Regions from separate parts of the Paenibacillus sp. FSL R5-0744 genome, predicted to be linked through region 1. Evidence: predicted binding sites of a transcription regulator. Region 1 holds the regulator's gene; the other holds the start of a gene.
What was found. Region 1 encodes LexA, which represses DNA repair genes until DNA is damaged. Its sites were predicted from a motif close to CGAACATATGTTCG; they were not measured.

Region 1 (6,214 bases):
TCATCTATCATATTAAATATGATGTAGATATAAAAAAGACAGCAAGTCGCCTAGATACCTAGGAACTCACTGCCTTCTTAAAGCTTAAATGAATGAAATTTTATAAAGATTGGACTAATGAAAGAAGCTCTCCAAGATGTTTGATTTCATAATCCGGCTGAATTTCCGGATCTGGCTGTTTGCCTTTTCTATTAATCCAAACTGTAGTCAAACCTGTTGCCAGCCCACCACGAATATCCGTTGTAAGCTTATCTCCGACCATAACTCCTTGCTCAGGTGCAATATCTAAAAGTTCTAGGGCATGCAGAAAAATTTCCTTATCCGGCTTTCCTTTTCCGAAGCTTCCAGAAATCACGATGTGATCAAAGAAAGGAACGATTTCAGGTACGCCATCTAGTTTCTCTTGTTGCAATGCAGGGCATCCATTAGTCAGAAGCAATAGCTTCACTTTTCCCTTCAGTTCTTCAAGCACCTGAATCGTTTCTTCATAGATGTAAGGTCGATTTCTACGCTCTACTGCGAATTTGGCAGCTAATGTCTCAGCAAGAGCTTCGTCCTCTACACCAAGTGCTGCAAGACCACGACGCCATGCCTCTTTACGATATCCCGGTGCAAGCTGCTCCAATTGACGGAATTCCGGCTGTTCACCTGCAGTAAAGTTCCCCCAAAGTGCTTCAAACGGATTAATCCCAATCATCTTTGTAAACGGGTTCGTTTCGTAGGATTCATATAGTCCAATGGCTTCTTTACGCACCGCAAGTTCCAGTTCTTGTGGATCAATCGTATCCCCAGCGGCTTCACATGCAGAACGAAATGCTTCATTAACGCTCCGATCATCCCAGAGCAGTGTATCATCAAGGTCAAATAGTACGGCGGAAATTGGCATTACAGGTCTCCCTCTCCCATGGCTGGTTAATTTCTATTCGTGAACTACTTCAATCTGGTGAGCTTTTGCGAATGCTTCCAGTCGAGTCCCCATTGCATTGGTATCATAACGATTCATAAGTCTGGTAAAAATCCATTTCGTGCGTTTGCCTTTATGCTTAATTACAACAGCTCCACGCGAAAGGATGATTTTCTCAATATCAGAAGCTGGCAGATAACGTTCGCGGTTGAATTTTATAGTAGATAGTCTAGCATTCTCTACCTTCAAGTACGGACGTCGGAAGAACAGAAGTGCCGCTAGTAAGTAGTACAAAACGACTCCTAGCCAGTTCATAAGCATACCATTACCTTTGGCTTGGTCCACTGAACCAATCATCCAAAACATAGTACCAAGCACTAATAACACTACTGGAAATGCAATGTTACGGCCTTTAAAGGTTTCGCTGTTCTTACCAGGAGATTTAGATTTAGATGCGTAAATCGTTTCCTTCCCCTGTTTCTTTCTTTGCTTATTAATTTGCTGCGTGTTGCGTTGAACCATTCTTTCCCAAGAACGGGCCATATGCGTTCCCCCTAGTCATCCAGTAATATCTATGAAAAGGAACAGGGTGTTAATGCTTACGCCCCTTGTTACCTTGTTCATGCTCATCATTATCGACCAATTCAATCGTATTCAATTGTGCTCGGAAGTTATTGCGAATATTCCCCAAATAAATTTCACGAAGCTTGGCGCGTTCCGCCGTTTCCTCTTGATTAAGGCCTACGCTCTTCTGTTTGCGTGCCAATTCGTTAATACGCGCGACCAACTCATCAATATTCAAAACTTTCCCTCCCCTTATAAATTAATTCTAACTCTGCCATGAGAAAAAGAGCTTGTCAAGGTTTACTCCCTGCAAGCTCTTCATGTCCTCTTATTATGTTCTTAGAATATTAATAAATAGGTAAAGTGAGAATATCTCCAGCATTAATCTGACTACCTTTAATGCCATTGGATTTTTTAATTCCTTCTATATATACAGCCGTTTTCATATCAGAAGGTTTATTCTCAAGAGCAATACTCCAAAGTGTATCTCCACGTTCAACCACTACGCGCTTCTCATCCTTCATTAAAGTAGTAGATCCTGCAAATACATTACCTACTACTGTAAGTCCTGATAGTACGAGCACAATGATCAATGTCAGTTTAATAACAAAATCTCTTCGGAACAAACGCATCAAGCCTTCAAGCAAAAGCTCTGTAATTTCTTTAATCTGAGCTGAATAACGGGTAATAGGATTATGTCCTAAAGATTCAACCACTGGGGCTTTATCGTAGATGCTGCGGTATGTACTGTATTTTAACATGAATATCATCCTCCAAACACTTGTTCTTACTTTTGAAATTATAATAACACGAACATGTGTTTTGTTCAATACTATTTTAGAACAATTGTTCTCTTTTTTTCAGAGGTTACTATTTACCATATTCTTCATATAAAGAATCACTCTTATCGTTTAGATGAAGGAAACGCAATCAATACAAGACTACCATTTATTAACTCTTTCGAATTAATATTTATAATAGTTAGAACTTATGTTTGTGCGAACGGTAGTTCTATGTTATAATTTTCCCAAACATTACTATATGGGGTTGATTCCAATGTCAAAGATTTCAAGTCGCCAGCTGGCGATCCTGGAATTTATACGTAGCGAAGTCCGCAGCAAGGGTTATCCTCCTTCCGTCCGGGAGATTGGAGAAGCTGTTGGTCTTGCTTCCAGCTCCACAGTTCACGGTCATTTAGATCGGCTAGAGAAGAAGGGACTTATCCGTCGAGATCCAACGAAGCCTCGTGCGATAGAATTGCTTGGCCAAGAGGATTCCGAGAATGTCCATCATTTCGCGCAAACCGTCGCTCGCATTCCTGTCGTAGGTAAGGTTACCGCCGGGGTTCCTATCACTGCTACTGAGAATATTGAAGACTACTTCCCGCTTCCAACTCACTATGTTGGAGATAACAAAGTATTTATGTTATCGGTTCAAGGTGACAGTATGGTCGAAGCTGGGATTATGAATGGCGACTATGTTATTGTTCGTCAACAACAAACGGCTGATAACGGAGATATCGTTGTAGCTATGACCGAAGAAGATGAAGCAACCGTTAAGACTTTTTATAAAGAACGTGATCATATACGTCTTCAGCCGGAGAATCCGGCGTACGAGCCTCTTCGCCTTAATCGCGTGACCATTCTCGGCAGAGTTATCGGATTATTTCGAGATATCCACTAAGTATGCACTCCTACCAAGCGAAAACGGATACCGTCCTTTAGGACGGTATCCGTTTCTACGAGAAGTATAAGGATAGGGTATATCGTATAATATATACTTTCTTTTATTTTTTAAAAAAAGCTGTTCTGCAAATGCAGAACAGCTTTTTTATTGTTATCAAACTCCATTCATCAATTGCAGAACATTTGTTCTCATAGGCTAAAATGACCATTTTTAATGAATAACCGTTTAGGCATCCTCCTCATATCTTAATTAGAAAGGAGTGTTGCACAATGCCAAATTACCGGATTATAGTTGATCTGACGCAGCGTATGCTTTATCTTCTTGATAACGACATTGTGATCAGGGGCTTCCCAGTCGGAATCGGTAAAATGTTAACTCAATCACCACTCGGTGAATTCACAATCATTAACAAACAACCCGATCCAGGTGGTCCATTTGGGGTCTTTTGGATGGGTCTATCTAAGCCTCACTATGGGATACATGGAAATAATGATCCCTCATCCATAGGGCACGAAGTATCCCACGGTTGTATTCGTATGTACAATAAAGATGTGTTAGCACTAGCTGCGATTGTTCCTATTGGAACACGAGTAACGATCAGGAATTAAATCTAGCTCTATAGATAAACACGCCTCACTCATGGTTCAATGGAGGGGGCGTGTTTGTATTTATGTATTTTTGATGACCTAATAGGAATTATGTGGTTATATGTCGAATAATGTTAACAGGATTTCAAATTGAAAGGAAGTGTCTCGTTTTGAACAACTCAAAAATTAGAACCCTCGTCGATTTTAAAGTCGATGCACTTGTTAAACTCTCTGGCTTATTGTTAAATAACGATCAAGCGAGTGGAAAAAAAGTAAATTTACTCACCTCATTCGGCAGTATTCAAGGGACCATCTCCCCTTCCACCTCCAATAAAGAGGATGTTTTTGACTTAAAATCTCTAATGGATGATGTCATTGTAGATGAATACATATCTTATTTAGGTGCGGAACATCCCGATAAAAATTTCAGCTATAACTTTGTAGTCCTTAATGATGTTTCTGTAAGACCCTATACTCACTATGAATCTCCGATCGAATACAAACAGCTAATTGTTTATACCGATCAAATCACAGCCTTCAATTTCTTATGATTTTGACATATTTATTTTAAAAAGCTCTCAACAAAGCACTCCAGCAGTTGCCCCAATTTTGCACTCAGCTCGCAAAATCGGCAGATCTCTGGGTGCTTTCTCTTTTTCTAATCAGTAGTCGTTTCCTAAATTCCCACGATTTTCGCTCTTAACAGATACTAGTAGAGAGAATTCAGGCATATCTTTCAATAAGCAATAAATCTTGCTCTACTGAGATCTTTGGAGGTGTGATTACATGCTGATTTTCTTGATGTATATGTTTGCCATTGTAGGAGGAATCTTAATTCTAAGTGCCGTTATTATAGAATTAAAAAAACTATCTACTTCTTCTGAACTTTCTAAGCTGTTAAACGCAACCTCATCTTTTAATATTATATTCACCAAAACATTCATTCCGCCCAATCAATCGCACTTGATCGCCCTTAATGAACCTTATAAAAAAATAGCAATAGGTACCAGCAATCCGAAAACAAGCAAAAAGGCAATAGCAAAGCTATACTCGTTCGACAATATAATGGGATCAGAGATTGTTGTTAACGCACTAACCCTTTCAAAAGTATCTAAACGACAACAAAACAGCAAATCAACTGCTTCAAGTGCGGATATTAATGTGGTTAATAGCGGTGACGAAGAGGCTGATGTTATCGAGGAACTTACGCTTAAAATATACATGAACAGCAATGAAATACCTGTGTATAGTATTTCCTTCTTGCCAGGCTTACTACCCATTCAACAATCCGATAATCAGTACAAAGAAGCTTACTCCCAAGTCCAACAATTACATGCGTTCTTCAGGTCGATCGTATCCGAATGAATGCCCCCCTTCCGCCTATTATTACTTCACTTTACCTTTCCCAATTAGAAATTTTGAAAACCTTAAGGAAAGACAAAAAAACGGTCCTTTTGGGGGGCCGTTTTCGCTGCATCCAACATTCATTTTAAAATTGCACACTAAATCCGTTAAATTGATGAATGCCCGTACCATGAGCAACAAGATCCCGTTCACGTAATTCACGAACTGCCTTCATAACCTCTTGCAAAATAGCTGGATCTAGACCCAACGTATTATGAGAGCCGAATACTTGAGATACATTTGGAATTTGCGCAATCTTTTCTAAAGAAGCCACTAAATCTGCCGGACTAGTAGAGGGATAAAAAGCATAAATTGGCGTAACATCATACAACAAATCCCCTGTAAACAGATACCCGTTGGTATGATCAAAGATGCTAATATGACCTGGCGAATGACCCGGCGTGTGGTAAATTTCTAATCTACGCCCGCCTAAATCAAGCACTTCTCCCTCTCGCAATAGAGCTGTTGGTTTCCCTTGATAAGGTGTATACGTATTAGGATCAAACGTCTCAGGAACAGGAAGAGTAATATCTCGGCTCATATCTTTTCTGATCTGGGCAAGGGACAAACCTCGTATTCCATTAATCAGCCAATCCTCATCCTCTTTATGAACATAGATCGTCTCAAATTGTCCATGACTGCCTATGTGGTCTGCATGCACATGCGTAGTGATGACAGCGATAGGTAAATCCGTTAACTGATCCGTTATTCTTTTTATATTATCGATGCCTAATCCCGTATCAATCAACACCGCTTGTTCTTTCCCTAACAACAAAAAAGAGTGCACCTTTTCCCAATGTCCATATTCACTGATTGCATAAGTAATTGGATCAATTTTCGTGACTGTGAACCATCGATCTTGAATCAAGTGTGATCCTCCATTCCGTTCCATTTCTCCCTTACCTGCTCTTCTCCTTTATAATAGTCCGCTTGTTGATCCGCCTGATAGATTTCTTGATAAGGGAGAATGTTGATTTTACCTGAGTCCGGATATTCGCAAACATCTATGCCCTGGTTCGTTCGGAGATCAAGATACTTGCAAGGGGCATCCGTATGATTATAAAGCTGA
Region 2 (6,214 bases), 1.5 Mb from region 1:
TATATTGCTTTAATCATATTCGCTCTGATCGCAATATCTTCGACGGTAATCACTTTTTACGATGGATCGCGGTTTTATAATATTTTCGATTGAAGTATAATAGTACAGTTGTGGAAAGTTTGGGATCAGGCGTTACAGTATATTGTTACGATTGAAGACGTTTCTCCAGTCTTGACCATACAGGCAGGTAACATAATGGCAGTGCGATTAGCGAGCATACTACGTTAAAAATAGTCTGTGCATGGGCGATTTGTGAGGCGGCTCCTCCGCCAATCCATGCAGCAGTTGCTTGTAGGGGCCCAATAAGAGGTAGGAACAGTAGCGCACCGCTTACATTGAGGACAACATGCGACCAAGCGACAAAGACGCCAGAAGACGAGCCGCCGATGGAAGCGATGACTGCCGTGACGCAGGTACCGACGTTGGCACCGAGCACGATGGCTATGCCGAGCTCTGGTGGCATGGCACCCGAGGCAGCAATGCCCATGGCCATGGCTATAACTGCTGCGCTGCTATGTAACAGGGCAGTTAAGCAGGCACCTGCGGCGAGTCCCCATAGGGCACTTGTGGCGGCATGATTCAGGAACCAGAGGAATAGGCCACTCTCTTGAAGAGTTCCGCCGATGGATTGCATGACTGCGATTCCCCATAAGACTAGGGCGAATCCTGATACAGCCAGGCTGATGAATTGCAGCGGCTCTGATATTTTCCGGCACAGTGCTACCGCCCGTGACGTATGTGGTAACTCGCCTGCTATAACCGCAGCTGCCCACAGACTCAGCGAGGCAGCCAGCAATGGGGAGGCCATGGAATTGATCTGAAGTCCGATCAGTTCTGTGGTCAAAGTAGTGCCGATGTTGCTACCTAAGATAATGCCTAGTGTACGAGCATAGGTGAGCAGGCCGGCATTCACCATACCGATCGTCAACACGGTTACAGCCGTGCTGCTCTGAAGCAGGGCCGACAGCAAGCTACTGGCAATCATTCCTTTGATTGGTGTAGAGGTAGCCTTATTAAGGCTTCTAGTCATCAGAGGGCCTGCGAGCTTGGACAAGGCTGTTTCCATTAGCTTCATGCCAGCCAGAAAGATAATAAGACCATATATGATAGGGAAAAGCAGTTCACGGAACATAGGGCATACTCCTTTGGACGAGGGTTGTACACCAATATATGAAAGTAACAAGTAGGACATGTATAAAATCATTTTTAGAAAAACAGGGAGTTGAAGTCATTGGCATCGGTTATTTTAGAACGCAATCGCAAAAAAAGATTAGAACAGGGCCATCCATGGGTCTACGCAGGTGAAGTTGCATCAGTTGAAGGAAACCCAGAAGAAGGGGGATTAGTAGATGTCCTAAATCATCAAGGCCGGTTTTTGGCCGTGGGCTATTACAATCCAGCATCGCAAATCCGGGTGAGAATTGTATCGCAGGGACCACTGGCGATCATGGATACAGCTTTTTTCGTAGAACGGTTTACGAATTGTCTGCACCATAGAGAACGTTTCCTCCCTGGGGCAGATGCATATCGTTTGGTTTATGGTGAGGCGGACTTTTTGCCAGGGCTTATTGTGGATCGGTTCGGGGATATTCTGGTTGTACAACTCCTTACACTCGGAATGGACAAGCGCCGTACAGAGATTGTTGAAGCACTTGTACAGGTTATGGCACCGCGTGGTATTTATGAACGCAGTGATGTTAGCGTGCGCGAACTGGAAGGGATGGAGCAAACTACAGGTGTGCTGTACGGGGAATGCCCACGTCATGTTACCGTAAGTGAGAATGGCCTTAAGCTGGTAGTAGATATCGAAGAGGGCCAAAAGACAGGCTACTTCTTTGATCAGCGTGAGAATAGAGCATCTATTGCCCCACTCATGAAGGGCTGGGGTGGACGAAGTGGCATTACGCTGCAAGAAATCGAAGCAGAAGATGGCTCGTTACAAACTTTGCCGGTAAACAAGAGTGGTAAACATGTAACCTTCCCTTATTGGGATGGTGCTACAGTGCTGGAATGTTTCTCGCACACAGGCAGCTTCACTCTGCATGCTTGCAAGTATGGTGCGAAAAAAGTAACCTGCCTTGACGTTTCCGCTCATGCCATAGAGAGTGCCAAAGTCAATGTGGAGCTGAATGGTTTTAGTGATCGAGTGGAATTTGTAGTGGATGATGCTTTTGCCTACCTGCGCAATCAGGTAAAAGGTCTGGAGGAACGTTCGGAGCGCGCGACGATTGCAAGCGGAACGGAATCAACAGCAGCGTCTACAAATGCTAAATCCGGAGGCAAAACAACCAAAACGGATACCTCCAAGCCGATGACAGCAGGTGGAGGTAAAACTTGGGATGTAGTTATCCTAGACCCTCCAGCGTTTGCGAAAACCAAAAGTGCAGTAGCAGGTGCTTGCCGTGGTTACAAGGATATCAATCTACACGGCATGAAGCTGGTGAACGAAGGCGGATATTTGGTTACTGCAAGTTGTTCGTACCACATGCAGCCGGATCTATTCCTTGAGACGATTGCCGACGCAGCTAAAGATGCAGGTAAAGTATTGAGACTTGTGGAATGGCGTGCCGCAGGCAAAGACCATCCGCAGATTCTAGGCGTTAACGAAGGACACTATCTGAAGTTTGCGATTTTTGAAGTGCGGAGTAAGAAATAAGCTGGCTGTTCATATAGACAATGGATGTTGATCCGTAAAAGGAATCTTTAAACAAGGATTCCTTTTACGGATTTTTTGCTATGTTCTGAAAAAAGTTGAAATCGGGATTTACAAGATTGTTATTGTAAATCATTAGAAAATACTAGCAAACGCATGTTCTGATTTGTGCAGCTATGTTATACTGAGGGGACGAGGAACGACTGAACTTTTTCATTTGAACATTATCAAACGGTGAGTATTTCACCTTGTTTCATATACATTTTCTCCGCTACGGAAGGAGTCTATCATTTATGTCGGTAACCTTTTTACTAGGCCGCTCTGGTAGTGGCAAGACAACAAAAATATGGGAGTCTATTTCTTCTTCATTAGAGAAGGAGCCTCTTGGCGCGCCGATCATTATTCTTGTACCTGAACAAGGTTCCTTTGGAGCAGAACGGGGGCTTTTGACCGTAGGGAATGTGAAGGGAAGCATTCGGGCGCAGACACTGAGCTTTTCTCGGCTTGCCTATCGAGTGAAACAGGAAACTGGAGGCAGCGCTAGTCTGCCGATCAGTGAAGAGGGTAAAAAGATGTTGATTTACAAAATCATCAGTCGCCGTAAAGAGGAACTGAAATTATTCGGTGCCTCTGCCGACAGACCGGGTTTTGTCGAACGGTTGAATCAACTGCATACGGAGATGAAGCGTTGCTGCTTGGCTTCCTCTGATTTAGAGGAGCAGTTATCCGCAATGCGAGGCGCTATTGCAAGAAGTCCTATTCTTGAAGGGAAGCTGGATGATTTACAGCTGGTATTCAGCGATTTAGAGAAGGAAATGTCACGCCTCTATATCGACGAAGAGGATCGTTTAGCGGAACTAGCTGAGCATATTCCTGATTCCTCTTACATTCGCGGGTCGGAGATTTGGGTAGATGGGTTCCACGGCTTTACCCCGCAGGAATTCGTAGTGCTTCGAGAATTGATGCAGCAAGCATCGAAGCTGACCGTGTCCCTTACACTTGATCGTTCGTATCCCTATGGAGATCAGTTGAATGAGCTTGAATTGTTTCACCCAACTGCGGTTACTTACATTAAACTGCGTGGAATAGCTGAAGAGCTGGGCATTGATGTGTGGGACGAGCTTCTGGAGCCAGCGGTTCTTCCGCGTTTTGAAGAAAGTCCTGTTCTTGCTCATCTCGAAAGGGGATATGACCGCCGAAAGGTCTGGATGGGTGCAGATGAACTGGCAAATGAAGCGATATCTATAGGCGCAGCAGTTTCTCATAGAGCAGAGGTTGAGGGAGCACTGCGTGAAATGATCAGACTGGCGCGAGATGAAGGTGCAAAATATGGTGAAATGGCCGTATTGATGCGTAATATTGGAGATTACGAGCAACTGATTAAACCGTTGTTCCAAGATTACGGAGTACCTTTTTTTCTGGACCAGAAGGTAAATGAGCTGCACCATCCATTGGTAGAGTTTGTACGCTCCGCATTGGATGTGGTGCGTCGACGCTGGCGCTTCGAGGATGTATTCCGCTGTGTAAAGACAGAGCTTTTGCTACCGCTGGACGGTAGTATTACGCGTGAGGATATGGACGCCTTAGAGAATTATGTGCTGGCTTGTGGGATTCAAGGGTATCGCTGGACGGATGGCCGTTCATGGAAAGGGATTCCTAGCTTGTCGCTGGAAGGCGGCAGACAGATGGATGAAGAACTGCTTGCTACAATGGAGCGATGCCGTGCTAGTATAACGGGACCTCTATTTGCTTTTGAGAAACGGATACAGAAGAGTAGAAGCGGCCTTGAACTATGTACCGCAGTGTACAGGCTGCTTGATGAGACGGATGTTGCCCGAAAGCTGGAGAAACTTAGTGTCGGTGCTATGGAGAAGGGGCAACCCGAGAAGGCTAGAGAACATAGTCAGCTTTGGGGTGCAGTGCTTGATCTGCTAGATCAGATCGTCGAGATGATGGGCAACGAGAGACTTGAATTTGATGTGTTCACCGGAGTCCTAGAGACAGGACTTGCTGAGCTTAAGATGGGACTTGTTCCTCCCGCGCTCGATCAAGTACTGGTTGGTAACATGGATCGGACTCGACCAACGGGAGTTAAATACGCTTTTTTGCTTGGATTTAATGAAGGTGTTGTGCCTGCGCAGTTTAAGGAAGATGGAATTCTCTCGGAAGGCGAACGCTCTGTGCTTGAGAACGCCGGTATGGAGCTTGCTCCTGGTGCTTCTCGTAAGCTGCTGGACGAGCGGTTTTTGATCTATAATGCGCTAACGACAGGAAGTCGAAAGCTCTGGATTAGCTACGCCACTGCTGATGATGAGGGCAAGGCGCTTCTTCCCTCTGAGGTAATCCGTCATTTGCATAGAATGTTCCCAAGGGTTCATGAGCACAGCTTGGCAGCACTTCCACCTGTAGGACTACCAGAAGAAGTCAGAGATTCCATTCACCTCGGTTACATTGGTCATCCAGAACAGAGTCTTCGTGCATTGATTATGCAGCTACGCCAGTGGCGCCAGGGGACGGAGATACCTGAATTATGGTGGGATGTGTATAACTGGTTCGCTGCTGATGATATTCGTAGTCTCGAATTGAAACGTCTGCTCAGTTCATTGTTCTACCGTAACGTGGGAACGAAGCTAAAACGTGGAACAAGCCTTAGATTGTACGGTGGATCGACACTGCGAGGCAGTGTGTCCCGGATGGAGAAGTTTGTTGCTTGTTCCTTCTCCCATTTTGCATCTTACGGACTTAGACTGAAGGAACGCCAGCTATATAAGCTGCAAGCACCTGATATTGGACAACTGTTCCATGCTGCATTAAGTGACATGGCGGTAAGACTGAAAGAAGAGGGCCGCGGCTGGGGAAGCTTGTCTCCAGAGGAATGTCGGCGTGAGGCAAGTGAGACGGTAGAACGTTTATCGCCGATGCTGCAGGGTGAAATTCTGATGAGCTCTAAACGTTACGGATACATCTCACGCAAGCTGAAAAATATTGTTGGACGTGCTTCTGTAATTCTGGGCGAGCATGCCCGCCGAGGCAGCTTTGAGCCGGTAGGGCTGGAGCTGGATTTTGGACCGGATAAGGAGTTGCCTCCTTTAAGAATTACGCTGCCGAATGGCTGTGTGATAGAGGTTGTTGGACGGATTGACCGTGTAGACATGGCCCGAGGAGAGAATGGAATTCTTCTGCGGGTGATTGACTATAAATCGAGTCAAAAAGACCTCAAGCTGCACGAGGTGTACTATGGATTATCGCTACAGATGCTGACCTATCTGGATGTGCTGCTTACGTATTCGGAGCAATGGCTCGGGCAACCGGCGCTTCCAGCAGGGACACTGTATTTCCACGTACATGACCCACTGTTAACCTCATCTAACGGGATGAACAAGGAACAGGCAGAACAAGAATTGCTGAAACGCTTCAAGATGAAAGGACTGCTTACAGCAGACCGCGAGGTAGTATCCCTGATGGATACGACTTTAGACAAAGGGTATTCTTCTATCGTGCCTGTAGCAGTAAAAGCTGATGGCAGTTTTTATAGTAGTGCTTCTGTAGCTACACCAGAGC

Region 2: addB (helicase-exonuclease AddAB subunit AddB) is a predicted target of LexA. The motif match lies at 2,803-2,816, and genes of this name have one in related genera.

Annotation. Positions count from the first base shown of each region.
Region 1 covers NZ_CP150228.1:3,804,261-3,810,474, forward strand. The annotation lists gene MKY19_RS16640 (HAD-IA family hydrolase) at 101-886, opposite strand; gene MKY19_RS16645 (hypothetical protein) at 920-1,447, opposite strand; gene MKY19_RS16650 (DUF896 domain-containing protein) at 1,497-1,706, opposite strand; gene MKY19_RS16655 (LysM peptidoglycan-binding domain-containing protein) at 1,816-2,229, opposite strand; gene lexA (transcriptional repressor LexA) at 2,525-3,151, shown strand; gene MKY19_RS16665 (L,D-transpeptidase) at 3,424-3,762, shown strand; gene MKY19_RS16670 (hypothetical protein) at 3,912-4,292, shown strand; gene MKY19_RS16675 (hypothetical protein) at 4,528-5,106, shown strand; gene MKY19_RS16680 (MBL fold metallo-hydrolase) at 5,231-6,037, opposite strand; gene MKY19_RS16685 (cupin domain-containing protein) at 6,010-6,214, opposite strand, start outside.
Region 2 covers NZ_CP150228.1:5,286,351-5,292,564, reverse strand. The annotation lists gene MKY19_RS23425 (energy-coupling factor transporter transmembrane component T) at 1-93, shown strand, start outside; gene MKY19_RS23420 (Na/Pi symporter) at 146-1,132, opposite strand; gene MKY19_RS23415 (class I SAM-dependent rRNA methyltransferase) at 1,232-2,656, shown strand; gene addB (helicase-exonuclease AddAB subunit AddB) at 2,947-6,214, shown strand, end outside.